Regions from separate parts of the Streptomyces sp. NBC_01571 genome, predicted to be linked through region 2. Evidence: riboswitches for the same ligand, from Rfam matches in the RefSeq annotation. Region 2 holds a riboswitch; each other region holds the start of a gene.

Region 1 (9,828 bases), 4.5 Mb from region 2:
CCCGTGCGCGCGATGGACTAGACCAACAGGTACACCGACGGTATATAGAGGGGATCACGGAGCGTGCGGGAGACACTCGCACACGAAGCCGTGCCACGATGTGACCCGTGACCGGCGGGATGCCGGTCGCTTCGGCACCCGGAGCCGGGAAGGCAGAGCATGAGCACCGACGTCAGCAGTGCGGAGAACGAGGGTGGGGCCCCCATCCGTACCGCGCGCGTGCCCAAGTACTACCGCCTGAAGAAGCACCTGCTCGACATGACGGACACCCTGCCGCCCGGCACACCCGTGCCACCCGAACGCACCCTCGCCGCCGAGTTCGACACCTCCCGCACGACCGTGCGCCAGGCGCTCCAGGAACTCGTCGTCGAGGGCCGTCTCGAACGCATCCAGGGCAAGGGCACCTTCGTCGCCAAGCCGAAGGTGTCCCAGGCGCTCCAGCTCACCTCGTACACCGAGGACATGCGTGCCCAGGGCCTGGAACCCACCTCGCAGCTCCTGGACATCGGCTACATCACCGCCGACGAGACCCTCGCGGAACTGCTCGACATCTCGGCCGGCGGCCGGGTGCTGCGCATCGAGCGGCTGCGCCTGGCCAGCGGCGAGCCGATGGCCATCGAGACGACCCACCTGTCCGCGAAGCGCTTCCCCGCCCTGCGCCGGTCGCTCGTCAAGTACACCTCTCTCTACACCGCGCTCGCCGAGGTGTACGACGTCCACCTCGCGGAGGCCGAGGAGACCATCGAGACCTCGCTGGCCACCCCGCGCGAGGCCGGACTGCTCGGCACCGACGTCGGTCTGCCCATGCTGATGCTGTCCCGGCACTCGATCGACCGGCAGGGCGAACCGGTGGAGTGGGTGCGCTCGGTGTACCGGGGCGACCGCTACAAGTTCGTGGCCAGGCTCAAGCGCCCGCAGGACTGAAACGCCGGTCCCCGAGGTCCGGGGGACCGGCGGTACCCCGCGGTACCACTTCGCGTTCACGTTCGAGCCACGGTCCCGGCCGGGGCGCGGCGGAAGCGGTTCGCGACGCGGCCGGCACCGCTCCGGGCCGTCGGGGCGATGCCCGGCTCCGTACGGGAGTTCACCAGCCGGTCCGCTCGCGCTCCCGCACACCAACCCTCCACATCCACCGCCCGGGATGGGGTTCCATAAAGCGGAACCGTCGCCTAGATTTCCTGCGCATTGCACAGGTGACCAGCGAGGGGACGGAGCCGTTCATGTCAGACGTGCCGGAAGCGAAACCACCGGTGGTGAGACCGGTCCGGGTGGTGACACCGGTCCGCGTGGTGATCGCCCTCTGCCTGATCGCCCCGTTCGTGGCCATGTTGTGGGTCGGTTCGTACGCGAAGGTCGACCCCACCTTCATCGGCATCCCCTTCTTCTACTGGTACCAGATGCTGTGGGTGCTCCTCTCGACCGCGCTCACCGTGACCGCGTACCAGCTGTGGCAGCGTGACCAGCACGCCCGCGCCACCACGAAGGGCGGTGCCGACGCATGAACGACGGCGTGAACGGCGTGGCACTCGCCGTCTTCATCATCTTCTTCGTGGCCGTCACGGTCATGGGATTCCTGGCCGCGCGCTGGCGCAAGGCCGACAACGAGCACAGCCTCGACGAATGGGGCCTGGGCGGACGGTCGTTCGGCACCTGGGTCACCTGGTTCCTGCTCGGCGGCGACCTCTACACGGCGTACACCTTCGTCGCCGTACCGGCCGCGATCTACGCGGCGGGCGCGGCCGGCTTCTTCGCCGTGCCGTACACGATCCTCGTCTACCCCCTGGTCTTCACGTTCCTGCCCCGCCTGTGGTCCGTCTCGCACAAGCACGGCTATGTGACGACGTCGGACTTCGTGCGCGGGCGCTTCGGCTCCAAGGGTCTGTCCCTCGCGGTGGCCGTCACCGGCATCCTCGCGACCATGCCGTACATCGCGCTCCAACTGGTCGGCATCCAGGCCGTGCTGGACGTGATGGGCGTCGGCGGCGGCGAGAACACGAACTGGTTCGTCAAGGACCTCCCGCTCCTCATCGCCTTCGGCGTACTGGCCGCGTACACCTACTCGTCGGGCCTGCGCGCCCCCGCCTTGATCGCGTTCGTGAAGGACACCCTGATCTACATCGTGATCGCGGTGGCCATCATCTACATCCCGATCAAGCTGGGCGGGTTCGACGAGATCTTCCACTCGGCGAGCGAGAAGTACGCCGCGGCCGGCGCGGGCGGGATCGTACCGGCCCAGGCCGGGCAGTGGACCTACGCCACCCTGGCGCTCGGCTCCGCGCTCGCCCTGTTCATGTACCCGCACTCGATCACCGCGACGCTGTCCAGCCGCAGCCGTGAGGTGATCCGGCGCAACACCACGATCCTGCCGCTCTACTCCCTGATGCTGGGCCTGCTCGCCCTGCTCGGCTTCATGGCGATCGCGGCCGGGGTGAAGGTCACCAACGGCCAGCTCGCCATCCCTCAGCTCTTCGAGGACATGTTCCCGGACTGGTTCGCCGGGGTGGCCTTCGCCGCGATCGGCATCGGAGCCCTCGTCCCCGCGGCCATCATGTCCATCGCGGCCGCGAACCTCTTCACCCGCAACATCTACAAGGACTTCATCAAGCCGGACGCCACCCCGCAGCAGGAGACGAAGGTCTCCAAGCTGGTCTCGCTCCTGGTGAAGGTCGGCGCGCTGGTCTTCGTCCTGACGATGGACAAGACGGTCGCCATCAACTTCCAGCTCCTGGGCGGCATCTGGATCCTTCAGACCTTCCCGGCCCTGGTCGGCGGTCTGTTCACGCGCTGGTTCCACCGCTGGGCGCTGCTCGGCGGCTGGGCGGTCGGCATGCTCTACGGCACGCTCGCCGCCTACGGGGTCGCCTCACCGACGCAGAAGCACTTCGGCGGCAGCTCGAAGGAGATCCCCGGGATCGGGGAGATCGGATACATCGGCCTGACGGCGTTCGTCATGAACGTGGTGGTCTCCGTCGTCCTCACCTTCGCCCTGCGGGCCTTCAAGGCGCCCGACGGCGTGGACGAGACGTCACCCGCGGACTACACGGCGGACGCCGGCGACCCGGGAGTCCAGGTCGAACTGCCCCCCGCCACCGCGGAGGCGGGCCACTAGGACGTGCCAGGCGTCGCGAGGCAGGCGGGACTTTCGCGACACGTCCTGGACCGCGTCCGGCGGTTCCCGTCGGGCGGGAACGGCCGGGCGCGGCCCGGGACAGCGGTAGCGGCGAGCGGGCCGTCGGAGGAAAATCCGGCGGCCCGTCGCCGTACGTCTGATGCACACTCCCGGCATGGACATCGTCATCAGGCCGGCGCGGCCGGAGGAGTACCCCGGCGTCGGTGAGATCACCGTGCGGACCTATCTCGGGGACGGGCTGCTCGACTACGGGGAGAGCGACCCGTATCTCGGAGAGCTGCGGGACGTCGCGAAGCGGGCCGCCGCGGCCGAGGTCCTCGTCGCGGTCGAGGGGGAACGGGTCCTCGGCGGCGTGACCTTCGTCCCCCGGGGCGGACCCATGGCCGACATCGCGCGGCCCGGCGAGGCCGAGATCCGGATGCTCGCCGTCGCCCGCGAGGCCCGCGGCCGGGGTGCGGGAACGGCCCTCGTGGGCGCCTGCGTCGACCGCGCACGGGCCACCGGGGGCTGCGGACGCGTGGTGCTGTCCACCCAGCGCACCATGCGCGCGGCCCACCGTCTCTACGAACGCCTCGGCTTCACCCGCACCCCGGAGCGCGACTGGAACCCGGTTCCGCACCTCGACGACATCTTCCTCCTCACCTACGAGTTGACCCTCAGGCACACTCCGTAGCGCCCCCCTCGAAGCCGACACGGCACAACATGTGGGGGTGCTTCCTCAGCCCGGCACTAGATGTATGCTCATGCTCGCTGTCGCCGCAGGGGAATCCGGTGCGAATCCGGAACTGTCCCGCAACGGTGTACTTGTGCGCATTCGCGCACGGGCTTCAGTCCGAGGACCTGCCGACAGCGTGCCCCGGCCAGCCGGCCGGGCGACGACGACGTCCGGGCCTCGTGGAATGGGCCGGTGGACGCACGCGTACCCGTAACGGAGTCGCGTGTCCCGCTGCCCTCCGCCAGGCCCCGTGCCGAGCGAGGGAGAGCCCCAAGTGACCATCGCGCCAGCCGACCCGGTTTCAGTTTCCGCCCAGCGGGCCCCGGTGGAAGCGGAGTCCGCGCAGCGGGCCCCGGTGGAGACGGACGGTCCCGGTACCACGCTGCTGCGTACCCTGACCGACTTCACCGCCGACCTCCCCGGCGCCGACCCCGGCCGGGTCGCCGCCGCCGCCCTGCGCGGCCGGTCCACGCACGCGGACGACGCGGAGCTGCGCGAGCTGGCCACCGAGGCGGCCGCGGGCCTCATCTCCGAGGACCCCGTCTACTCGCGGCTGGCCGCCAGGCTGCTGACGGTCGGCATCGCGGAGGAGGCCGCCTCGCAGGGCGTCACGACGTTCTCCGAGTCCATCACCACGGGCCGGCGCGAGGGTCTGATCGCCGACCGCACGGCCGACTTCGTCGACCTGCACGCGGCCCGGCTGGACGCGCTGATCGACACCGCGGGCGACGACCGCTTCGGCTACTTCGGTCTGCGCACCCTGCACAGCCGGTACCTGCTCCGGCACCCGATCACCCGCAAGGTCATCGAGACCCCCCAGCACTTCATGCTGCGGGTGGCGTCCGGCCTCGCGGAGGACGACACGGCCCGGTCCGTCGACGAAGTGGCCGCGCTCTACGGCCTGATGAGCCGCCTGGACTACCTCCCCTCCTCCCCCACGCTCTTCAACTCCGGTACGCGACACCCGCAGATGTCGTCCTGCTACCTCCTCGACTCCCCGCTGGACGAGCTCGACTCCATCTACGACCGCTACCACCAGGTCGCGCGCCTGTCGAAGCACGCGGGCGGCATCGGGCTGTCCTACTCCCGCATCCGCTCCCGCGGTTCACTGATCCGCGGCACGAACGGGCACTCCAACGGCATCGTCCCGTTCCTGAAGACCCTCGACGCCTCGGTCGCCGCGGTGAACCAGGGCGGCCGGCGCAAGGGCGCCGCCGCGGTGTACCTGGAGACCTGGCACTCCGACATCGAGGAGTTCCTGGAACTGCGGGACAACACCGGTGAGGACGCCCGGCGTACACACAACCTGAACCTCGCGCACTGGATCCCGGACGAGTTCATGCGCCGGGTCGACGCCGACGCGCAGTGGTCCCTCTTCTCCCCCTCCGACGTGCCCGGCCTGGTCGACCTGTGGGGCGCCGAGTTCGACGCGGCGTACCGCGCGGCGGAGGCGGAGGGCCTGGCGAAGAAGACCATCCCGGCCCGTGACCTCTACGGCCGCATGATGCGCACCCTGGCGCAGACCGGCAACGGCTGGATGACCTTCAAGGACGCAGCCAACCGCACGGCCAACCAGACGGCGGAGCCGGGCCACACCGTGCACTCCTCGAACCTGTGCACCGAGATCCTGGAGGTAACGGACGACGGGGAGACGGCCGTCTGCAACCTCGGCTCGGTCAACCTCGGCGCGTTCGTCGACACGGCGACCGGTGACCTCGACTGGGAGCGGCTGGACGAGACGGTCCGTACCGCCGTCACCTTCCTCGACCGCGTCGTCGACATCAACTTCTACCCGACCGAGCAGGCGGGCCGCTCGAACGCCAAGTGGCGCCCCGTCGGCCTCGGCGCGATGGGCCTCCAGGACGTCTTCTTCAAGCTGCGTCTGCCCTTCGACTCGCCCGCCGCCCGCGCGCTCTCCACCCGCATCGCCGAGCGCATCATGCTCGCCGCCTACGAGGCCTCCGCCGACCTCGCCGAGCGCAACGGCCCGCTGCCGGCCTGGGAGAAGACCCGTACCGCCCGCGGTGTGCTGCACCCCGACCACTTCGCCGTCGAGCTGAACTGGCCGGAGCGCTGGGCGGCGCTGCGGGAGCGCATCGCCGCCGTCGGCATGCGCAACTCGCTCCTGCTCGCCATCGCGCCCACCGCGACGATCGCGTCCATCGCGGGCGTGTACGAGTGCATCGAGCCCCAGGTCTCGAACCTCTTCAAGCGCGAGACGCTGTCCGGTGAGTTCCTCCAGGTCAACTCCTACCTGGTGGCCGAGCTGAAGAAGCTCGGTGTGTGGGACGCGCAGACCCGGGAGGCGCTGCGCGAGTCGAACGGCTCGGTGCAGGGCTTCACCTGGGTGCCGCAGGACGTCCGCGACCTGTACCGCACGGCGTGGGAGATCCCGCAGCGCGGCCTCATCGACATGGCCGCGGCCCGCACCCCGTTCCTGGACCAGGCCCAGTCGCTGAACCTCTTCCTGGAGACGCCGACCATCGGCAAGCTCTCCTCGATGTACGCGTACGCGTGGAAGTCGGGCCTGAAGACGACGTACTACCTGCGCTCGCGTCCGGCGACCCGCATCGCCCGTGCCGCCCAGGCGCAGGCCCAGCCCGAGAAGACCATCCCCCTCCAGCAGGTCGCCGACCCCGACGCCGTCGCCTGCTCCCTGGAGAACCCCGAGTCCTGCGAGGCCTGTCAGTAATGAGCTCCACCGAGAAGAACCTGCTCGACCCGGGCTTCGAACTCACCCTGCGTCCCATGCGCTACCCGGACTTCTACGAGCGCTACCGGGACGCCATCAAGAACACCTGGACCGTCGAGGAGGTCGACCTCCACTCGGACGTCGCCGACCTCGCGAAGCTCTCGCAGGGCGAGCAGCACATGATCGGCCGGCTGGTCGCGTTCTTCGCGACCGGCGACTCGATCGTGGCGAACAACCTCGTCCTGACGCTGTACAAGCACATCAACTCCCCCGAGGCGCGCCTGTACCTCTCGCGCCAGCTGTTCGAGGAGGCCGTGCACGTCCAGTTCTATCTGACCCTGCTGGACACCTATCTGCCCGACCCGGAGGACAGGACGGCGGCCTTCGCGGCCGTCGAGAACATCCCCTCCATCCGGGAGAAGGCCGAGTTCTGCTTCAAGTGGATGGACTCGGTGGAGAAGCTGGACCGCCTGGAGACCAAGGCCGACCGGCGCCGCTTCCTGCTGAACCTCATCTGCTTCGCCGCGTGCATCGAGGGCCTCTTCTTCTACGGAGCCTTCGCGTACGTCTACTGGTTCCGCAGCCGGGGTCTGCTGCACGGTCTGGCGACGGGCACCAACTGGGTGTTCCGCGACGAGACGATGCACATGTCCTTCGCCTTCGAGGTGGTCGACACCGTCCGCAAGGAGGAGCCCGAGCTCTTCGACGACCAGCTCCAGCAGCAGGTCACCGACATGCTGCGGGAAGCCGTGGAGGCCGAGCTGCAGTTCGGGCGCGACCTGTGCGGTGAGGGGCTGCCGGGCATGAACACCGAGTCGATGCGCCAGTATCTGGAGTGCGTCGCCGACCAGCGCCTCCAGCGTCTCGGCTTCGCCCCGGTCTACGGCTCCGAGAACCCCTTCTCCTTCATGGAGCTCCAGGGCGTCCAGGAACTGACCAACTTCTTCGAGCGCCGTCCTTCGGCGTACCAGGTCGCCGTGGAGGGCTCGGTCGGCTTCGACGAGGAGTTCTGACCGCTCCCGAACGGGTCTTCGGGTGACGAGGCCGGGCCGCGTGCGCGGCCCGGCTTCGTCACGTCCGCCCCCAGCCACGCCAATCCCCGTGCCAATCCCCGCCTATGGAGCGGCAAAGTTCTTCGGGCGTGACTGTTCGATTGCCGTCCGTGCCGGTTACGTTCTGGCCGTCCCGCCGTGCCACGCCCCGTGGCATCCCTGGACGATCAATGTGTCATGCCCATGACAAAGCTCTGCGTTCACCGCGCTACGCGCGTCACGGGTCCCCACCTGAGCTCAGCGCCGAGAACCCCACTCCCGGCTGTGGAACCGCGTAACGGCCCCACCCGGGCCCGCGCGGCACCGGCCTCAAACCGATGGAGGCAGCACTCCCATGAGTGAGACACGCTCCAGCAGGCCCGCCCGGCGGTTGCGAAGACTCCTGACCGCCGCCGCCCCCGCACTCGCCCTCACCGTCGCCGGTCTCATGGCGGCCCCGGCCGCCGGCGCCCAGACCGCGCCGGCCACCGGACACACCTCTCGCGTGACCCAGAACGCGAAGGCCCTGACCGCTCCGGCCGCCCAGGCCGTCCACGCGACGGGCAGGGCGGGCCAGAAGGTGCCGACCACCCATCTGTGCGGCGCTCCGACGCCCGGTCACGCGGCCTGCTTCGCCCAGCGCCGCACCGACATCAAGCAGAGGCTGGCCGCCGCGGTCTCCCCCGACGCCGCCGCCGCGGTGTCCGGCCTCAGCCCGGCCAACCTGCACAGCGCCTACAACCTGCCCTCGACCGGCGGTTCGGGCCTGACGGTCGCCGTGGTCGACGCCTACAACGACCCCAACGCCGAATCGGACCTCGCCACCTACCGCTCGCAGTTCGGCCTGTCGGCCTGCACCAAGGCCAACGGCTGCTTCAAGCAGGTCAGCCAGACCGGCTCGACCACCTCGCTGCCGACGAACGACAGCGGCTGGGCGGGCGAGGAAGCGCTCGACATCGACATGGTCAGCGCCGTCTGCCCGAACTGCAACATCATCCTCGTGGAGGCCACTTCGCCCACCGACGCCAACCTCGGCACCGCCGAGAACGAGGCCGTCGCGCTGGGCGCGAAGTTCGTGTCCAACAGCTGGGGCGGCGGCGAGTCGTCCTCCCAGACCAGCGAGGACACCTCGTACTTCAAGCACCCGGGCGTCGCCATCACCGTCTCCTCCGGTGACGAGGCCTACGGCGCCGAGTACCCGGCCACGTCCCAGTACGTGACCGCCGTCGGCGGCACCGCGCTGTCCACGTCCTCCGGCTCCCGCGGCTGGACCGAGTCCGTGTGGAAGACCAGCAGCACCGAGGGCACCGGCTCCGGCTGCTCCGCGTACGACGCCAAGCCGAGCTGGCAGACCGACACCGGCTGCTCGCGACGCATGGAGTCCGACGTCTCCGCGGTCGCCGACCCCGCCACCGGCGTGGCCGTGTACGACACCTACGGCGGCTCCGGCTGGGCGGTCTACGGCGGCACCAGCGCCTCGGCGCCGATCATCGCCGGTGTCTACGCACTGGCCGGCACCCCCGGCTCCGCCGACTACCCGGCGAAGTACCCCTACTCCCACACGTCGAGCCTCTACGACGTGACCAGCGGCAACAACGGCTCCTGCTCGCCGTCGTACTTCTGCACCGCGACCGCCGGCTACGACGGACCGACCGGCTGGGGCACCCCCAACGGCACGGCCGCCTTCACCTCGGGCACCGGCACGGGCAACACGGTGACCGTCACCAACCCGGGCAACCGGTCCACCGCGACGGGCAGTTCGGTGAGCCTGCAGATCGCGGCCAGTGACAGCGCGGGCGCGGCCCTCACGTACAGCGCGACCGGGCTGCCGACGGGGCTGTCCATCAACGCCTCGACCGGACTGATCTCCGGCACGGCGAGCACCGCGGGCACCTACGCGGTCACCGTCACGGCGAAGGACAGCACGGGCGCCTCCGGCTCGGCCTCGTTCACCTGGACCGTGAGCACCTCCGGCGGCGGCTGCACCTCGGCGCAGTTGCTCGGCAACCCGGGCTTCGAGTCGGGCAGCGCCTCGTGGACCGCGTCGAGCGGCGTCATCACGAACGACACCGGCGAGGCGGCGCACGCCGGCTCGTACAAGGCCTGGCTCGACGGCTACGGCTCCACCCACACCGACACGCTCTCCCAGTCGGTGACGATCCCCGCCGGCTGCAAGGCCGGCCTCACCTTCTACCTGCACATCGACACCGCGGAGACCACCACCAGCAGCGCCTACGACAAGCTGACGGTCACCGCCGGA
Region 2 (9,828 bases):
CGGGAGGGTCTGTACTCGTCGTTGATCACGACGTGGCGGCAGCAACGGGACAAGGGCGCCCGGGACGCGCTCGCCGCGTCGGCCGGACGGCCGAAGGCGGACCCGAGGGACAAGGAGATCGCGAAGCTGAAGGCGGAGAAGGCCCGCCTGGAAGCCGACCTCGCGAAGGCCCGCACCGTCATCGAGGTCCAGGGAAAACTCTCCGCGCTGCTCGACCAGTTCGCCACGGACAGCGCCCCGAACAGGAACGGCGAGAAGAACCGGTGACCGGGGCCCAGTTCGCGGCCGTGGCGTTCAACACCGCCCGCAACCAGGCTCTTGAAGAGCTCACCGGGCTGGTCGGACGCGTCCAGGCATGCGCCGCGCTCGGCGTGAGCCGTGCCACCTACTACCGCCGACACCGCCGAAGCCCCGCCCCGGCCAAGCCGCGGCCAGAACGGCGCCGACACCCCCGCGCTCTCGCGCCCGAGGAGGAGATACGGGTCCTCGATGTGCTCCATTGCCCGGAGTTCGCCGACATGGCGCCCGCCGAGATCTACGCGGTGCTCCTGGACCGGGGTGTCTACCTGTGCTCGGAGTCGACGATGTACCGGCTCCTGCGACGGCACGGCGAGGTCCGTGAACGCCGCCGCCAGGCCGTCCACCCGCCCCGGACCGTTCCCGAGCTGGTCGCCGAGGGCCCGAACCGGGTGTGGAGTTGGGACATCACGAAGCTGAAGGGGCCGGTCAAGGGCGTCTACTACTGCCTCTACACGGTCATCGACATCTTCAGCCGCTACACGGTCGGCTGGATGATCGCCGCGCACGAGAACAAGGACCTCGCGGAGCGGTTCCTGTCCGAGTCGATCGCCAAGTACGGTATCGAACCAGGACAGTTGACGATCCACTCGGACCGCGGGTCCCCGATGGTCGCGCAGAACGTTGCCCAGATGATGGCCGGTCTCGGCGTCACCAAGTCGCATTCGCGGCCGAAGACGTCGAACGACAACCCGTACAGCGAGAGCCAGTACAAGACCCTGAAATACCGGCACGACTTTCCCGAGCGTTTCGGATCCCTCGAGGACGCCCGGGCGTGGTGCACCCACTTCTTCACCTGGTACAACGAGGAGCATCGGCACTCCGGAATCGGCCTGCACACGCCCTACGACGTGCACTTCGGTCTCGCCGAGCAGCTCCGCGAGATGCGTGCCGACGTCCTCCAGGCGGTCTACGCGAAGCACCCCGAACGCTTCGTCCGCAAACCACCCGAGCCCCCCAAGCTCCCCGCAGCGGCCTGGATCAACCAGCCGGCACCAGACGGCCCACTGATCCCAGCACAGCGTTAAAACGATCTACCTGCCTTGATCGCTTTGACAGGTTCCGCGCCGTCATCGACGGCAGCCTCGCTGGCTGGCTGAACATCCGCCGCGACATAAGCCCGGTCGTCGCGCACTGGGGCACCATCAACCACCTCCAGAGCCACACCAGTTTCCGCGGTCGCTCTATCGGCACTGCGCTGATGAACCGGGCCCGTGAGATCGCCCGCGACGAGATGAACCTCAAGCAGCTGCACCTCGCTGCACGGGGCGGGGTCGGGCTCGAAGACTTCTACGGCCGTCTCGGCTGGAAGGAGATCGGACGATGGCCTGGCGCCCTTCGGCTCGCTCCAGATGACGACCGCGACGAGATCCTCATGATCCTGGCGCCGCTGTGATCCGTTCCCGCCTCCCCGCCGGGAGGGTATTCGGACGGTTCCAATACCCGACTCCACCATTAGACCCGCCCCGGAGGGTCCCAGCGCCATTTCCACGCCGAGATGCACACAGCCGAGGAAGAGCACCACATGAAGCTGACCGTACAGGCATTTCGCGACGCGCAGGCGGGAATCATGCCCGCCGGTCCTGGAGCTCGCGGTCTGATCGACGCGCTGCGCCATGTGGACGCCCAGCTCAAGGACGCGGCCCGGACCGACCCGAAGGTCCTCACCGACGACCGCCACCTGGAGAGTCTCCTGCGCAAGCTGGCGAAGACGCTGCACATCGGGCCGGCCAACTTCTGCTGGTTTCGCGATCCGTCCAAGGCTCTGTGCCTGCGTCTGGCGGGAACCCCGGACGCGACACGTCCCCTGGTGGGGCTGTGCGACTCGGCCCGCTGCCCCCAGGCCACCCACCACCGCAGCCAGCGGCCCGTGTGGATCGGGACGATCACCACGATCGATGCCCTCCTGGACAGCCCCCGCATCGCCAAGGGTGAGAAGGCCCGGCTGCTGCCCGAGCGCGAACGGGCCACGCGGGTCGTCGCCGAGATCGACGCCCACGCCGGGACTGCCCTCGAGGAGGTGGCCTGAGATGGCACGGCTCACCGAGGACGACAAGGACCGCAACGAGGCCGCGATCCGCACGGCGATGGACCAGATCCTGAGCGGGAACCTCCCGCCCGGTGGCAAGGCCGATCTCAAGACCCTCGCCGCGCTGGCCGGCGTCGCCCGGACCGGCTTCTATCCCAGGAGGAACCGCGACAACTCCCCCCGGCCCGGTGCCTACCAGCATCTCGCCGAGGAGTTCGAGCGGCGGGTGAAGCAGCTCCAGGACGCCGGAGAGATCGTCGACCCCCGCACTGCGCAGATCGAACGCCTCAGGACGCGCAACGCCGAGTTGAGGGAACGGCTCACCAGGCGCGACGAGAAGATCGCAGAGCTGACCGAGTTCCAGACCCTGGCGATCTCCCGGCTGGCCGCCCAGCACGAGGAGATCCAGCGGCTGCGCACGCAGCTCGCCGCTGACGGCACCGTCCGCAGCCTCCACACCCCTGCCAGCGGCACCGCGCCGTACGGGTCCTGCAGTTGAGGCCATCTCGGCGCGGGCGACGGTGCTCCCACGGTCGCCCGCCCCCTCGGTCCGGTGTGTACGCTGACCGTGCAGCTGGTTCGCCCTGCCCGCCAGGCAGGCGCGTCGTAAGAGGGAACCCGGTGGGAATCCGGGACTGCCCCGCAGCGGTGAGCGGGAACGACCGCCGTCATACGCACTGGGCCTGGAAGCGACGGGCCCGGGAAGCGACGGCCAGTAGGTGCCTCGGAGAAGAACGAGGCGTGCCCGTGAGTCCGAAGACCTGCCGCTGCCCGCGCGCGGACGGCCGTGCGCGGAGATCCCGGTGACCTCGTGGGCGGGTCGGCGTACATATCCGGCGGGCACGCGTGTCGTGGCTCGTCCGGTCTGTCGTCCCTTCGCGTCTGCGCACCCTCCGGGGTCGCTCTCGTCCAGAGCTCGCGAAGGAGAGTTTCGTGACAGCCAAGTCCGCAGCCGCGGCAGTACGGGCCACCGTCCACGGTTACCCCCGGCAGGGGCCGAACCGGGAACTGAAGAAGGCGATCGAGGGCTACTGGAAGGGCCGCGTCAGTGCCGACGCCCTCCAGGAGATCGCCGCCGGCATCCGCCGCGCCAACTGGCGGCATCTGGCCGACGCCGGCGTCCACGAGGTCCCGACCGGTGACTTCTCGTACTACGACCACGTCCTCGACACCAGCGTCATGGTCGGCGCGATCCCCGCGCGGCACCGCGCCGCCGTCGACGCCGATGCCCTCGACGGGTATTTCGCCATGGCCCGCGGCACCCAGGACACCGCGCCGCTGGAGATGACGAAGTGGTTCGACACCAACTACCACTACCTCGTGCCGGAGCTGGGCCCGGACACGGTGTTCGCGGCCGACTCGGCGAAGCAGGTCGGTGAGCTGAGGGAAGCCCTGGCGCTGGGGCTCGCCGCCCGGCCCGTCCTCGTCGGCCCGGTCACCTACCTGCTGCTCGCCAAGCCCGCCTCCGACGCCCCGGCCGGTTTCGACCCGCTCACCCTCCTGGACCGGCTGCTCCCGGTGTACGCCGAGGTCCTCGCGGACCTGCGCGCGGCGGGCGCGGAGTGGGTGCAGCTGGACGAGCCCGTCCTGGTCGAGGACCGCACCCCGGCCGAGCTGAACGCCGCTTCCCGCGCCTACCGCGACCTCGGCGCCCTCCCCGACCGCCCGAAGCTCCTGGTCGCCTCCTACTTCGACCGCCTCGGCGACGCCCTGCCCGTGCTCGCCAAGGCCCCCGTCGAAGGACTGGCCCTGGACTTCACGGAGGCCGCCGCGGCCAGCCTGGACGCCCTGGCCGCCGTCGGCGGACTGCCCGGCAAGCGGCTGATCGCTGGGGTCGTCAACGGCCGCAACATCTGGATCAACGACCTGGCGAAGTCCCTGTCCACCCTCGGCACGCTCCTCGGGCTCGCCGACCGGGTCGACGTCGCCGCCTCCTGCTCGCTCCTCCACGTCCCTCTCGACGCGTCCGCCGAGCGCGACATCGAGCCGCAGATCCGGCGCTGGCTGGCCTTCGCCCGGCAGAAGACCACCGAGATCGTCACCCTCGCCAAGGGTCTCGCCCAGGGCACCGGCACCATCACGGCCGAACTGGCCGCCAACCGCGCCGACCTGGCCTCCCGGGCCAGTTCACCGATCACCCGCGACCCCGCCGTGCGCGCCCGCGCCGCGGCCGTCACAGCTTTCGACGCCCGCCGCTCCTACCCGTACCGCCAGCGCGCCGCCGCCCAACGCGCCCATCTCCGACTGCCGTTGCTGCCGACGACGACCATCGGCTCGTTCCCGCAGACCGACGAACTGCGCCTCGCCCGCGCCGACCTGCGCACCGGGCGAATCGACAGCACCGGATACGAGGAGCGCGTCAAGGCCGAGATCCAGGAGGTCGTCTCCTTCCAGGAGAAGACCGGCATCGACGTCCTGGTGCACGGCGAGCCCGAACGCAACGACATGGTCCAGTACTTCGCCGAGCAGCTCACCGGCTACCTCACCACGCAGCACGGCTGGGTCCAGTCCTACGGCACCCGCTACGTCCGCCCGCCGATCCTGGCCGGCGACATCTCCCGCCCCGAACCGATGACCGTGCGCTGGACGACGTACGCCCAGTCCCTCACCTCCCGCCCGGTCAAGGGCATGCTGACCGGGCCGGTCACCATGCTCGCCTGGTCCTTCGTCCGCGACGACCAGCCCCTCGCCGACACGGCCCGCCAGGTCGCCCTCGCCCTGCGCGACGAGGTGAACGACCTTGAGACAGCCGGGACTTCGGTCATCCAGGTCGACGAACCGGCACTGCGCGAGACCCTGCCGCTGCGGGCCGCCGACCGCCCGGACTACCTCGCCTGGGCCACGGACGCGTTCCGGCTCACCACCAGCGTCGTGCGGCCGGACACGCAGATCCACACCCATATGTGCTACGCCGAGTTCGGCGACATCGTCCAGGCCATCGACGACCTCGACGCCGACGTCATCAGCCTGGAAGCCGCCCGCTCCCACATGCAGGTCGCCCGGGAGCTGGCGGCGCACGGCTACCCGCGCGAGGCCGGGCCGGGCGTGTACGACATCCACTCCCCGCGGGTGCCGAGCGTCGCGGAGGCCGCCGACCTGCTGCGCACCGGCCTCAAGGCCATTCCCGCCGAGCGCCTGTGGGTTAACCCCGACTGTGGTCTGAAGACCCGCGGCTGGCCCGAGGTCCGCGCCTCCCTGGAGCACCTGGTCGCTGCGGCCCGGGAGGTGCGCGCCGAGCTGTCCACAGAGTGACGCACGCGGCGGACTGTCCGCCGACCGGCGCGGGTAACCCTTATTGCGACTAACATGCAACAGCTTTAGATCATCAATAAGGGTGTGAGGTCCATGACGGTCCGACGGATACGGACAGCCGCCGCCACGGCGGCGATACTCACGGGTGTCGCCGCCTGCTCGGCCCCCGGAAACAGCACGGGCAGCGGTAATACGGCCGACTCCGTCGTGATCGGGGTGGCATCCGAGCCGGACACGCTTAGTCCGCTGCTCGGCTACGGCAAGGACGGCAACTCGAAGATCTTCGACGGCCTGCTCGCCCGGGACGCCGACCTCAAGCTGAGACCGGCACTGGCGAAGGCGCTGCCCGAGGTCGCCGCCGACGGCCTCACCTACACCTACACCCTGCGCGACGGCGTGGAGTTCAGCGACGGCGAGCCGCTGACCTCCGCCGACGTCCTCTTCACATACGACACGATCCTCGACGCGAAGACCAACAACACCAACCGCAGCGAGCTGGACGCCATCAAGGACGTGCGGGCGGACGGCGGCAACAAGGTGGTCTTCACCCTCAAGTACCCCTACGCCCCCTTCGCCGGCCGCACGGTCCTGCCCATCGTCCCCGAGCACATCGCGGGCAAGCAGGACCCCAACACCGGCTCCTTCAACACCAAGCCGGTCGGCACAGGGCCGTACGTCCTCGCCTCCTGGAGCAAGGGCGAGAAGCTCACCTTCAAGGCCAACCCCGACTACTGGGGCGGCGCGCCGAAGGTGAAGAAGGTGACGATGGCGGTCATCGAGGACGACGACGTACGCGCCACCCGGCTGCGCTCCGGCGACCTCGACGGCGCAATCCTCCCGCCCAACCTCGCCGCCACCTTCAAGAACGACAAGGCGAGGAAGACGTACGACGCGAAGACCTACGACTTCCGCACGGTCACCCTCCCCCAGGAGAACAAGGTCACCGCAGACCGTGCGATCCGCCAGGCCCTGGACGCCGCTGTGGACCGGCAGGCCATGGTCGACAAGATCCTCGACGGCGCAGGACGCCCCGCGTATGGTCCACTGCCCGTCGACGACCCGTGGTTCGCCAAGGGCATCGAGCGCGAGCAGGACCTCGCCAAGGCGAAGCGGATCCTGGACGAGGCCGGATGGAAGGCGGGTGACGGCGGTATCCGCGCGAAGAGGGGACAGCGCGCTTCCTTCACCCTGCTCTACCCCTCCGGCGACAAGGTCCGCCAGGACCACGCCCTCGCCTACGCCTCCGACGCCAAGAAGGCCGGCATCGAGGTGAAGGTGGAGAGCGCCACCTGGGAGGTCATCGAGCCGCGGATGAAGGACGATGCCGTGCTTGCCGGCTTCGGCAGCAACGGCGACCCCGACTACGGCCTCTACACCCTCCTGCACTCCTCCCTCGCCGGCGACGGCTTCAACAACATGGCCCGCTACGACGATCCGGTCGTGGACAAGGCGCTCGACACCGGCCGTCGCAGCTCGGACCAGGCGACCCGGAAGACCGCCTACGACAGTCTCCAGCGCGAACTGGTGAAGAACCCCGGCTACACCTTCCTCACCCACATCGACCACGTCTACGTCCTCGCCGACCGCTGGACCGGTCTGACCACGCAGGTCGAGCCGCACGAGCACGGCTTCGCGTCCGGCCCGTGGTGGAACCTCGAAGCCTGGCAGCCGAAGAAGTGACCTCCGCTCCCGGAAGATCTCTGCCCTGGGGCGCGATGGCGCGGCTGGCGGGGCGACGGCTGCTGTTCGCCGCCCCGATCCTGCTCGTCGTCACCTTCGGCGTCTTCGCGATCGCCGCCGCCTCCCCCTTCGACCCGGTCAAGGCGTACGCCGGCACGGCCGCGCTCGGAGCCGACGCCGAGACGCTGGCGCGGCTGCGGGAGAACCTGGGCGTGGACCAGCCGTTCACCTCTCGCTGGTGGAACTGGCTGACCGCAGCCATCACGGGTGATCTCGGGCAGTCCAGCGTGCTGCGGCAGCCGGTCGCCCAGATCATCGGCGAACGCCTCCTCTGGTCCAGCCTGTTGTGCGCGGTGGCGTTCGTGGTGGCCGTACTGACGGGCACGGTGCTGGGTGTGCTGGCGGCCCGGCGCCCGGGATCGGTGCTCGACCGTGCCGTGACGTCGCTGGCCTACTCGTTGGAGGCGGCGCCCGTCTTCTGGCTTGCCCTGCTGGCCGTCTGGCTGTTCGCCCTCCAACTCGGCGTCCTCCCGGCCGGCGGCCTCACCGACACCGCGAGCGAGCAGGTCACCTTCGGTCAGGTGGCGAGTCACCTCGTGCTGCCGGCCGGGGTGCTCGCCGTCTCCCAGCTGCCCTGGTTCACCTTGTACGTCCGCCAGGGTGTCGGCGACGCGCTCGCCGAGGACCCCGTACGCGGCGCCCGCGCGCGAGGGTTGAGCGAACGCACTGTCCTGCTCGACCATGCCCTGCGCTCCGGGCTGCTGCCGGTTCTCACCCTGGTCGGCTCGAGGGTGCCCGAACTGATCACCGGCGCGCTGCTGGTGGAGAGCGTCTTCAGCTGGCCCGGCATCGCGGCGGCCACCGTGGAGGCGGCCACCGCCGTCGACTTCCCGCTGCTCGCCGCCCTGACGACTCTGGCCACCGCCGCGGTGCTTCTCGGCAATCTCCTTGCCGACCTGCTCTACGGCCTGTTCGACCCGAGGGTGAAGTTCAGTGACATGTGAAGCCACTGGTGACGTGACAGGTGGATCGACGGCCGAGCCCGTCTGGCGGTCGTACGGCACGAGCCGCCGCTCCACCAGAACGCTGCGGGTCCGCATCTCGGCGGCCCTGGTGGGTGTCACCGTCCTCGCCGTACTCCTCGTGCCACCGCTGGTGCAGCTCGACCAGCAGGCGGTCGACCTGGGCGCGAAGCTGCTGCCGCCGAGCTGGTCGCATCCCTTCGGCACCGACGACCTCGGCCGCGACCTCCTCCTGCGCTGTGTCTACGGTCTGCGGGTGTCCCTGCTGGTCGGGGTCGCGGCAGCATTCACAGCGACCGTGATTGGCACGGCCGTCGGGGCGACGGCCGGGGCGCTGGGCGGCTGGGCCGACCGGGCTCTCATGCGAGTCGTCGACACGGTCTCGTCGGTACCGCACCTGCTGCTGGGCATCTTCATCGTGGCGATGTTCCGGCCCGGGGTGTGGCCGGTGGTGGTGTCGGTCGCGCTCACCCACTGGCTGTCGACCGCCCGGATCGTGCGCGCCGAGGTGCTGTCCCTGCGCTCGCGCCCCTACATCGACGCCGCGGTTTCCGGGGGTGCGTCCCGGTGGCGGGTGGCGGTCCGGCATCTGCTGCCCGCGGTGCTGCCGCAGGCCGCGCTGGCCGCCGTGCTGATGGTGCCGCACGCCATGTGGCACGAATCCGCGCTGTCCTTCCTCGGGCTCGGCCTGCCCACCCACCTGGCCAGCCTCGGCAACCTCATCCAGGGCGCGCGGGGCTCGCTGCTCGCTGGGCAGTGGTGGCCGACCCTCTTCCCGGGGCTGTTCATCATCGTGCCCACGCTCGCCATCGCCGGGCTCGCTGGAGCCTGGCGGGAGCTGATCAACCCCCGGCGCCGATCGGAGCTGGTGCTGTGACCGACCGAACCCCGGTCCTTTCGGTGCGCGGGCTGTCTGTGCGCTTCCTCATGCCGGGTGGGCGGCGGATCGCCGCCGTCACCGACGCGCACTTCGACGTGGCGGCCGGCGAGTGTCTGGCGCTGATCGGCGAGAGCGGCTGCGGCAAGTCGGTCCTCGCCTCCGCCCTGCTCGGCCTGCTCCCCGCCAACGCCCAGGCCGCGGGAGAGGCCCTTCTCGGTGACCTGGATCTGCTCGCCGCCGACGAACGGACACTGGCGCGGAGGGTACGGGGCCGGCTGATCGGGCTCATCCCGCAGAGCCCTGCTGCCCATCTCACCCCCGTGCGCACCGTTCGTTCCCAACTGGAGGAAATGGTCGGGGCGTTGACCGGCATACGCGGGCGGGCTGCCGTACGAGCCGCGGCCGAGGCTGCCGCGGAGCGCGCCGCCTTCCCTGCCAGCCACCTCGACCGCCACCCGCACGAACTCTCCGGCGGCCTGGCCCAGCGGGCCGCCACCGCTCTCGCCCTCGTCGGCGACACGCCTCTGCTGCTGGCCGATGAGCCCACCACCGGCCTCGACCGCGACCTGGTCGACCACACCGTGGACGAACTGCGCCGTCACGTCGACACCGGCCACCGTGCCCTGCTTGTGATCACCCACGACCTGGCCGCCGCCGAGCGCATCGCC
Region 3 (9,828 bases), 680 kb from region 2:
CCTCCTCACTCGACCAGATCAAGGAGACGTGCCGGACGGGGCGGGACGCGAACGCCAAGGAGGACTGCCGCGTCGTGGCCGTGGTCAACAGCGTGCAGGACTTCTGGACACAGGAGTTCGCGCGGCGCGACGGCGTGTACACCCGCTCGCCGACCGTCTTCTTCAGCAACCGGGTGGCCACCGCCTGCGGCACCGCGACCTCGGCCGTCGGGCCGTTCTACTGCCCCGCCGACCGCAAGGTCTACGTGGACCTGGGCTTCTTCGACGACCTGCGGACCAAGTTCGGGTCCAGCGGCGGTCCGTTCGCGCAGGCCTACGTGGTGGCGCACGAGTACGGCCACCACGTGCAGGACCTGATGGGGACGCTGGGCCGGGCCCAGGACGGTGTCTCGGGCGCGACCAGCAACTCGGTGAAGGTGGAACTGCAGGCCGACTGCTATGCCGGGGTGTGGGCGCACCACGCGACGACGACGAAGGACCCGTCGACGGGCAGGCCGCTGCTCAGCAGCCTCACCGCGGCCGACATCCGCGACGGGATGGACGCGGCGGCGGCCGTGGGCGACGACCGGATCCAGCAGAGGTTCCAGGGGCGGGTGACGCCGGAGACCTGGACGCACGGCTCGGCCGCGCAGCGGCAGCAGTGGTTCTACCAGGGTTACCGCACCGGCGACATGGCGCAGTGCAACACCTTCCGCTGACGGCCCCGTCCCGCTCGTGGGGGCGTTGTCAGTGACCGGTGCGAGACTGTGGGGCAGGTCACATTCCGGCGGCGGGACGAGAAGGAGTGGTCGGTATGACGGGTATGGGCGGCGGACGTCCGAGCATCTACCCGACACTGCTGTACGCGGACGCGAAGGGGGCGATCAGGCAGCTCACGGAAGCCTTCGGCTTCACCGAGCTGTCGGTGTACGAGAGCGAGGACGGCACGGTGATGCACGCCGAGCTGGTCCAGGGCGGCGGAGCGGTGATGCTCGGCTCCAAGGGCCGCGGCGGCGTCTTCGACACCGCGATGAAGGACGCCGGCCCCACCGGGGTGTACGTGGTGGTGGACGACGTCGACGCACACCACCAGCGCGCCGTGGACCACGGCGTGGAGATCCTGATGCCCCCGACCGACCAGGACTACGGCTCGCGGGACTATCTCGCCCGCGACGCCGAGGGCAACGTCTGGAGCTTCGGCACGTACGCGCCGGAGACGGGCGCCTAAGGGCTGTCCCGTAATCCCCGGTGGGCGGGCGCTGGGGCGGGCACGGCCTGAGCGCCGCCCTTCAGCTCCCCCCGGTGTGCACCTGGAAGGCGGCCCGGCGGACGGCCTTGGCGAGCGCCGGGTCCGGGTGCGCGGCCGCGAGCGCGACCAGGACCTGGACGGTGCGGGGGTGGCCTACGGCGCGCACCTCGTCGAGGAGCGCGGGCACGGTCGGCTGCACGGCGGACTCCAGGTGGCGCACGAGGAGCGGTGCCTCGCCGTGGTCGGCGACCGCGGCGGCGGTGTCGACCCACAGCCAGGTGGACTCCTCGCGGGTGAGGACCTCGTGGGCGTCCTCGGGGTCGTGGCCGTCGTGCTCGGCGAGCCACAGCAGGGCGTAGGGGCGCAGCCAGCTCTCGTCGGCCACGGAGCGCACATCGGGCTCGGCCGGGGCGCCGACCACCCGCAGTGCCTCGAAGGCGAGGCCGCGGGTGAGGGCGTCCTCGCCGCGGGCGGCCTCCAGGAGCTCGGTGACGGCGCTGCCGACGGGGCGGGCGGCGAGCCAGGCGCGGTACTCGGCGCGGGCCGCGTTGGGGCGCAGTTGGGCACAGCCGCGGAGCATGTCCGCGGCGGGCTGCTCGATGTTCCCGGCGGGGCTCTGCGCGGCGACGCAGATCTGCTCCAGCTTGACCCAGACCGCCCAGCTGCCGAGCGGGGTGAGGGTGGCCTGTCCGTCGGCGCAGGTGAGCGCTCCCACGGCGGCGAGGGCGTGCAGGGCCCAGTCGAGGAGAGGGGCGAGCGGGGCGTCCGGGTCCGGGGGCGCGGCGGTCTCCGGGGCGGGCTCCGGCTGGGGGCCGTAGGGGATTTCGCACCGCTCGGTGCGCAGCTCCGTGACCCGCTGTTCGAGGAGGTCGAGGAGCTGCTCCACGGGGACGGGCCCGGCGGAGAGCTGGAGGAAGGAGAGCACCTGGGGCATCGCGGAGACGACCTCGGCGACGGCGGACGCCTCACGGTCCGCGGGCTCCGGATGGGCGAGCGACCAGGCGTCGAAGAGGGCGACCCAGCCGCGCAGGACGGCGCTGTCGTCGCGGTTCCAGGCGCGCAGACGCCAGCCGGGGCGGGCGATGTCGCCGTGCACCTCGACGAGGCCCGCGAGGCGGGCGGTGTCCCAGTCCGCGCGGACCTGAGCCGGGGTCAGGCCCAACTCCTGGGCGGCCCGTTCGGCGGTTGACGCGGAGAGTGTGCCCTTGCCGTCGGGGGTCGCGCCGTCGCGCCCCGGGCCGAGCAGGGAGTCGGCCCAGCGGGCGACGCGGGCCGCGTCGGCGAGGCCGGCACGTGCCATGCGGGCGAGTTCCGCCGGCGGCGGGGTGCCCTCGGGGGGCCGGGGTGCGGGTCGGCGCGAGCTGCGCTGGGTCACCGCTCGGGGGGCGGCAGCCAGGGGCCGCGGGCGGACGAGTCGGAGCCTGGAGTCGCGCGGGTTACGGGACGTCACAGGTGCAGTCTTCCGGTTGGCGGTCCGAAAACCCAAACGGAATGTCACAGCAGGCGACAGGGGTGGCCAATGCACGGGGTTTTGCGGGGGCTCGACATGTGTACGCGGGGCCCCGCGCGAGTTGACCCGATCCGAACCGGAAGCGTGCCGGTGCTTCGTCGGAGCGCCGTACGAAAGGGGCGGCACGGCACGGCGCTCCCGGACCCCGTGCGGGAGGAGCGGCGCTGTGCGCCGGAGCGGTCGCGGGGCCTCGTGCGTGAGGCCGGCCCCTACATCAGGGGGGTCAGGAAGCGGCGGAGGACCTCTTCGTACTCCGTGGGGTCGGCGTTCCACAGGGCGCCGTGCGGGGCCTGCGCGACCGTGTGCAGGGTGACCAGGTCCGGGCGGCGCCGGGCGAGACGGCGCGAGGGTCCCCAGGGGGCGAGGACGTCGTCCGGGCCGTGCAGCACCAGCGTCGGCACGTTGAGCCGGTCGGGATCGGCGGCCTGCCAGGTGCGGTCGCCGTGCAGTCCGGTGCGGCCCTGGGCGGCCCGGACCGCGAGCGGCAGCAGGGCTCTCGGGGTGTGGCGGGCGGTGGCGAGGGCACGCAGCGTGGCTTCCCAGTCGAGGACGGGGGAGTCCAGGACCAGCCCGGCGATCCGGTCCCGCAGGGCGGAGTGGGTGGCGGTGCGCAGGGCCATGGTGGCGCCGGTGGACCAGCCGTACAGGACGACCTGCGCGGCGCCGTAGCGGATCGCGTAGCGCAGCGCGGCGTCCAGATCGCGCCACTCGGTCTCGCCGAGGTGGCCGAGGCCGTCCGGGGGACGGGGGGCGCCGACGTCTCCCCGATAGGCGAGGTCGAGGACGGGGAGCCTGCTGCGGTGCAGGAACTCCATCACGTTCATCGGGAGTTCCCGGGTGGCACCCAGGCCGTGCACGGTGATCACCCAGGTGTCGCGGACGCCGGGCACGAACCAGGCGGGCAGCGGACCGAGCTCCCCGGGCACGTCCACGTCGGCGTGGTCGAGGCCGAGTGCGGTGCCCGGGTTGCCGACGTACAGGTTGGGGGTGAGCCAGACCCGGTCGCCGGGTCGCAGGGTGCCGTGGGTGACGCGTTCGAGGCGGCGTACGACCGTGTCGGCGCTGTGGGGCGCGTTCTCCAGGACCGGGCCGACGACCGCGTGCGAGCCGTCGCCGGCCAGTCCGTACGTTCCCGGTCGCCGGGAGGCCAGGGCGCGGGTGAGCGTGATCCGGCCCGGGGCCGTGGCGTGCACGGTGAGCCGTGGCTCGGTGGGCAGGGGCCTGCCGGGCGGCGCCTTGAGCGCGGCGTCGCTGGCGAACCGTCCCACCGCCACGGAGGCCGCGCTCGCGGCCAGGGCTACGGTGACGGCCGCGGCCGTCGCTTTGGCAGTACGCACGGATTCAGTCTCACGGCGCATCCCGTTGTCGGCCAGTGGGCGCGCGGCCCGACGACTCCGCCGTCCGGGCACGGCGAGGGGCGTCTCGCGCGGCCGTGGGGGGGGGAGGGGCTCGCTCCGCGGCGACGGTCGCGGAACGGACCTGCCGTCCCGCGACCGTCACGGAACTGGCCTGCCGTCCCGCGACCGTCACGGGACGGACACACCGTCCGCGCCGGGGCCGGGCTGACCGTACCCCCGCAGTCGCTCCCCCGCCTCCTCCAACTGTTCCCGCGACAGCAGCGCGGGCGAGAGTCCCGGTACGGACGACGCCAGGAGCCACACACGGGACATCCACTCCAACTGGGCGGTGCGGTCGTACGCCTGGTCCAGGGATTCGCCGTGGGCGACGGTGCCGTGGTTCTGGAGGAGACAGGCCGTGCGCCGGGTCAGCGCCTGAAGCATGTTCTCGGCCAACTCGGGGGTTCCATATGTGGCATAAGGGGCAACACGGACGGGTCCACCGAGGGCGCCCGCCATGTAATGGATCAGGGGAAGTTCCGTCACGAGCGTCGACACCGCCGTCGCGTGCGCGGCGTGGGTGTGGACGACGGCGCGCGCGTCGGTGGCGCGGTAGACCGCCAGATGCATCGGCAGTTCGCTGGTCGGACGGAGAACACCGAGGGTCTGCCGGCCGTCGAGGTCGACCGCGACGGCGTCGTCGGGCGTGAGCCGGCCGTAGGGCACTCCGGTCGGCGTGACCAGGACCGTGTCGCCGACCCGTACCGAGACGTTGCCCGAGGTTCCGACGACCAGCCCGTCGGCCACCGTCCGGCGGGCCGTCGCGACGAGTTCGTCCCACGCGTCGGCCACCTCCCGCGTCCGCGCACCGCGTGCGCCCTCCCCCACGTCCCGCCCGACCCGCGCGTCCCGCCGCCGCTCCGCCATGCCCGCGATCCTGTCAGCACGGACGTCAACCGGGTGGCGGCGAGGGCACTTCAGGGCGGAAGACGTACGTCCGTAAGGGTTCATATACGGACACATCACCTCTTTGAATCTATTGGTTGGCGATCGACATGTATTGAATGATCTTCCACTAACCTCTGGGGGATTTACCGTGCACGACGCCATTCCGGGGGGAAACATGGCCCGTGGTCACCAACCGTTCCGTCGCCGCGCCCGCGCCCTCGCGGCCGCGGCCGCCCTGGCGGCGCTCGCCGCCACCGGAGCCGCGCTCGCGGGTACGCCGGCCGCCGCGACCGGTGCGCCCAGAGGCCATGACGTCTCCTCGCACCAGAAGAACGTCGACTGGCGGGGCGCGAAGGCGAAGGGCGCCCGGTTCGTCTACGTGAAGGCCACCGAGTCCCACACGTACCGCAACCCCTATTTCGACCAGCAGTACAACGGGGCGTACGACGCGGGGATCCTCCGCGGCGCCTACCACTTCGCACTGCCGGACAAGTCGTCCGGCGCCACCCAGGCCGAGTACTTCGTACACAACGGGGGCGACTGGCAGGCCGACGGCCGGACCCTGCCGCCGGCGCTCGACATCGAGTACAACCCGTACAGCAAGCACAAGTGTTACGGCATGAGCAAGGCCGGACTCGTGAGCTGGATCCAGGACTTCAGCGACGAGCTCGAACGGGAGACGGGCCGCCGACCGGTGATCTACACGACCGCCCACTGGTGGGACACCTGCACCGGCGACAGTCGCGCCTTCGCCGCGGACCACCCCCTCTGGCTGGCCCGCTACGACGCACCGGACGCCGGCGCCCTGCCGGGCGGCTGGTCGTCCTGGACGTTCTGGCAGTACGACAACAACGGGACCCTGCCGGGTGACCAGAATCTCTTCCACGGATCCATGGCCCGGCTGAGGATGCTCGCGAAGGGCTAGCGGAGCCCGATATTCCGCCTTCGTTCGAACCACGGGCCACCCCTCCGGCATCCACGCCGGCGCAAGCGGAGGGGCGATCCGTGGTTCGATACACCCCTAAGCCTGCCTCAGTTCATCTTCCGTTCACTCAGGTTGCCTACGGTCCACTTGCCACTGACGTCAAACAGAAGCCTGGGTAAATGGAACACATCACGCTCCTCCTCGGAATCGTGATCGTCACCGCTCTCGTGTTCGATTTCACGAACGGTTTCCACGACACTGCCAACGCGATGGCGACGACCATCTCGACCGGCGCTCTGAAGCCCAAGACGGCGGTGGCCATGTCCGCCGTGCTGAATCTCGTCGGTGCGTTCCTCTCCGTGGAGGTCGCCAAGACGATCTCCGGCGGACTCATCAACGAAGAGGGCATACGCACCGAAGTGATCTTCGCGGCGCTCGTCGGCGCCATCCTCTGGAATCTGCTGACCTGGCTCCTGGGTCTGCCCTCCAGTTCCTCCCACGCACTGTTCGGCGGCCTGATCGGCGCCGCGGTCATGTCGGCCGGCTGGTCGTCGGTGAACGGCTCGACCGTCGTCACCAAGGTGCTGCTCCCCGCGGTCGCCGCGCCCATCGTGGCCGGACTCGCCGCGATGCTGGCCACCCGGCTGACGTACCGGATCGGCAACCGCGCCGACCCGAAGGCGACCGCCAAGGGCTACCGCGCCGGTCAGATCGCCTCGGCCGGCCTGGTCTCGCTGGCGCACGGCACGAACGACGCCCAGAAGACGATGGGCATCATCACCCTCGCCCTGGTCACCGGCGGCGTGATCGCCCCCGGCTCGAACCCTCCCACCTGGGTCATCGTCTCGGCCGGTACCGCCATCGCGCTCGGCACCTACCTGGGCGGCTGGCGCATCATCCGCACGATGGGCAAGGGTCTGACCGACCTCGCGCCGCAGCAGGGCTTCGCCGCCCAGACCAGCGCCGCGACGGCCATCCTGGCCTCCTCGCACATCGGCTTCTCCCTCTCCACCACCCAGGTCTGCTCGGGTGCCGTGATGGGCTCGGGCCTCGGCCGCAAAAACGGTGTCGTCCGCTGGTCGACCGCGACCCGGATGTTCGTCGCCTGGGGCCTGACCCTGCCGGCCGCCGGCCTGGCCGGTGCCGCCGCCGAGTTCCTGACCAAGCAGGGCACCTGGGGCATCGTCCTCACCGGCGCGCTGCTGGTCGCCGGCGCCGGCGTCATCTGGAGGCTGTCCCGCCGTCAGCCGGTCACCGTCGACAACGTCAACGAGGCCGCCGCCGAGCCGGCCGGCATCGTCACCACCGCGATGGCCGCGGTCACCCCGCCGCCCGCGGGCCCCGTCACCGGAGACCTGTCCGGTGATCTGAAGACCACCATCCCGTCCCCGGACGCGGAGCCCACCCGCCCGGCCACGGTGTAAGGACAGAACAGCATGAACATCGACTGGGCAGCCCTCGGCTCCGTCTTCGGAGTCAGCCTCGTGGTCACCGTGGCCCTCGTCGGCCTCTTCACCCTCGGCATCGTCGGTCTAACCAAGCGCGAGTCCGCGTCCGCCCAGGGCGGTTCGGCCGCTCTCGCGGTCACCGGCGCCTACGTCTGCTTCGCCGCGTGCGCGGCGGCGGTGGCGTACGGGATCTTCCTCATCGTCGGCAAGTGACCGCGCACGGGTGACCGCGCTCCGGCAAACAGCTTGAAACGGGCATCACTTCACGTGGGGTGCGGGACGGATCACCGTCCCGCACCCCACGCGTATGTCGTCCCGCACCTCACGCGCACGCCCTCCACCGCCCCGCGCCATGTGGGCCTTCGCACACTCTCCCCTCGCAGGTCAACGGCAAGTTGACGGGTCCTGCAACCCGTGGTGGACTGCCGGAGCCAAGTACGGCGACAGAAGAGGAAGCCGGTGTGAATCCGGCGCGGTCCCGCCACTGTGACCGGGGAAGGAACTCCCCGGGAGCCAGGAACTCTCACCGCCGGTCTCGTCGAACCAGGGCGCGGACACCCTGAGTGAGGACATATCGCCATGCGCGGCTGCCCGTTGCGGGTCTTGATGAGTACGAGGGTTCCACTTCACCCCACGGCGGGCTGACCCCGTGCGTGCCGATCGCGTCTTCGCGTACGGCGCCGCCACCGGCCTCCTCGGCGACCTGCTGCTCGGCGATCCCCACCGGGGTCATCCGGTCGCCGCGTTCGGGCGGACCGCGGCGGCCGTGGAGCGGATGCTGTGGCGGGACCACCGCGGATGGGGAGCGCTGCACACCACCGTCTGCGTCGGGGGCGCCGGTGCGCTCGCCGCGCTCGCGAGCCGTGGCGTACGACGTTCCCGTACCGCCTCCATCGCCCTGACCGCCGCCGCCACTTGGGCCGTCGTCGGGGGCACCTCCCTCGGGCGCGAGGCGCGGGCGATCGGTGCCGCGCTCGACGCCGGTGACGTCGGGGCCGCCCGCGCGCGGCTGCCGCACCTGTGCGGGCGCGACCCCCAGTCGCTGGACCGCGACGGCATCGCGCGGGCCGTCGTCGAGTCCGTCGCCGAGAACACCTCCGACGCCGTGGTGGGCGCCCTGGTGTGGGGAGCCGTCGGCGGTGTGCCCGCACTGGTCGCGTTCCGCGCCGTGAACACGCTCGACGCCATGGTCGGGCACAGATCCGCCAGGTACCTGCGCTACGGCTGGGCTTCCGCCCGTCTCGACGACGTCGTGGGCTGGCCGGGAGCACGGCTGACCGCGGCGCTCGCCACCGTCGCCGGCGACGACCCGCGCGGGGCGGCGCGCGCCTGGCGCACCGACGCCCGCCGGCACCCGAGCCCCAACGCCGGGCCCGTGGAAGCCTCGTTCGCCGGATCGCTCGGGGTACGGCTCGGCGGGACCCTCTCGTACTCCGGCCGCGTCGAGCACCGGCCCGTCCTCAACGACGGGGGGCGTGCCGTGCGCGTCGGCGACATCGAACGGGCCGTACGGCTGTCGCGGCGCGTCGGCTGGCTCGCCCTCGGCGTGAGCGCCGCGGGGCGGCTGCTGGCCGGGCGGCTGCTCAGCAAGGGACCTCTCACGAAGGGGCGTACGACATGAGTGGCGGTCTCCTCGTCGCCGGAACCACCTCCGACGCCGGCAAGAGCGTCGTGACCGCCGGGATCTGCCGGTGGCTGGTGCGGCGGGGCGTCAAGGTCGCGCCCTTCAAGGCGCAGAACATGTCCCTGAACTCCTTCGTGACCCGCGAGGGCGCGGAGATCGGGCGCGCGCAGGCCATGCAGGCGCAGGCCGCCCGGGTGGAACCGACCGCGCTCATGAACCCCGTCCTGCTCAAGCCGGGCGGCGACCGGAGCAGTCAGGTCGTGCTCATGGGCAGGCCGGTGGGCGAGATGACCGCCCGCGGCTACCACGGCGGCCGGCAGCGACAGCTCCTGGGCACCGTGCTGGACTGCCTCGCCGAGTTGCGGGGCACGTATGACGCGGTGATCTGTGAGGGGGCCGGCAGTCCTGCCGAGATCAATCTGCGGCGGACCGACATCGTGAACATGGGGATCGCGCGCAACGCGCGGCTGCCCGTGCTCGTCGTCGGCGACATCGACCGCGGCGGCGTGTTCGCCTCGTTCTTCGGGACGGTCGCGCTGCTGTCCCCCGAGGACCAGGAGTTCGTCGCCGGGTTCCTGGTCAACAAGTTCCGCGGCGACGTCGGCCTGTTGGAGCCCGGGCTCGACATGCTGAAGGACCTCACCGGACGCCGTACGTACGGCGTCCTGCCCTTCCGGCACGGCCTCGGGATCGACGAGGAGGACGGCCTGCGTGTGTCGCTGCGGGGTGCCGTGCGGGAGTCGGCGGTCGCCGAGCCCGCCGGCGAGGACGTCCTGCGCGTCGCGGTCTGCGCGGTCCCGCTGATGTC

What was found. Region 2 has a riboswitch for cobalamin ahead of metE (5-methyltetrahydropteroyltriglutamate--homocysteine S-methyltransferase). Riboswitches for the same ligand answer to the same signal wherever they lie in the genome.
Region 1: linked by a shared signal. The riboswitch ahead of OHB41_RS30360 (ribonucleoside-diphosphate reductase subunit alpha) and the one ahead of metE (5-methyltetrahydropteroyltriglutamate--homocysteine S-methyltransferase) in region 2 are both predicted to bind cobalamin.
Region 3: linked by a shared signal. The riboswitch ahead of OHB41_RS13260 (cobalamin biosynthesis protein) and the one ahead of metE (5-methyltetrahydropteroyltriglutamate--homocysteine S-methyltransferase) in region 2 are both predicted to bind cobalamin.

What each region holds. Positions count from the first base shown of each region.
Region 1 is NZ_JAPEPZ010000001.1:6,706,578-6,716,405, reverse strand. It holds gene OHB41_RS30380 (GntR family transcriptional regulator) at 160-924, shown strand; gene OHB41_RS30375 (DUF3311 domain-containing protein) at 1,221-1,502, shown strand; gene mctP (monocarboxylate uptake permease MctP) at 1,499-3,109, shown strand; gene OHB41_RS30365 (GNAT family N-acetyltransferase) at 3,285-3,803, shown strand; cobalamin riboswitch at 3,868-3,992, shown strand; gene OHB41_RS30360 (ribonucleoside-diphosphate reductase subunit alpha) at 4,120-6,537, shown strand; gene OHB41_RS30355 (ribonucleotide-diphosphate reductase subunit beta) at 6,537-7,550, shown strand; gene OHB41_RS30350 (putative Ig domain-containing protein) at 7,924-9,828, shown strand, end outside.
Region 2 is NZ_JAPEPZ010000001.1:2,250,096-2,259,923, reverse strand. It holds gene OHB41_RS10180 (transposase) at 1-267, shown strand, start outside; partial or broken gene OHB41_RS10175 (IS3 family transposase) at 354-1,325, shown strand; gene OHB41_RS10170 (GNAT family N-acetyltransferase) at 1,274-1,693, shown strand; gene OHB41_RS10165 (hypothetical protein) at 1,823-2,326, shown strand; gene OHB41_RS10160 (hypothetical protein) at 2,328-2,825, shown strand; cobalamin riboswitch at 2,884-3,109, shown strand; gene metE (5-methyltetrahydropteroyltriglutamate--homocysteine S-methyltransferase) at 3,260-5,578, shown strand; gene OHB41_RS10150 (ABC transporter substrate-binding protein) at 5,672-7,258, shown strand; gene OHB41_RS10145 (ABC transporter permease) at 7,294-8,262, shown strand; gene OHB41_RS10140 (ABC transporter permease) at 8,276-9,157, shown strand; gene OHB41_RS10135 (ABC transporter ATP-binding protein) at 9,154-9,828, shown strand, end outside.
Region 3 is NZ_JAPEPZ010000001.1:2,932,623-2,942,450, forward strand. It holds gene ypfJ (KPN_02809 family neutral zinc metallopeptidase) at 1-698, shown strand, start outside; gene OHB41_RS13225 (VOC family protein) at 794-1,207, shown strand; gene OHB41_RS13230 (hypothetical protein) at 1,269-2,678, opposite strand; gene OHB41_RS13235 (alpha/beta hydrolase family protein) at 2,948-4,075, opposite strand; gene OHB41_RS13240 (class II aldolase/adducin family protein) at 4,265-5,002, opposite strand; gene OHB41_RS13245 (lysozyme) at 5,199-5,948, shown strand; gene OHB41_RS13250 (inorganic phosphate transporter) at 6,128-7,372, shown strand; gene OHB41_RS13255 (hypothetical protein) at 7,385-7,609, shown strand; cobalamin riboswitch at 7,798-7,938, shown strand; gene OHB41_RS13260 (cobalamin biosynthesis protein) at 8,046-9,017, shown strand; gene OHB41_RS13265 (cobyric acid synthase) at 9,014-9,828, shown strand, end outside.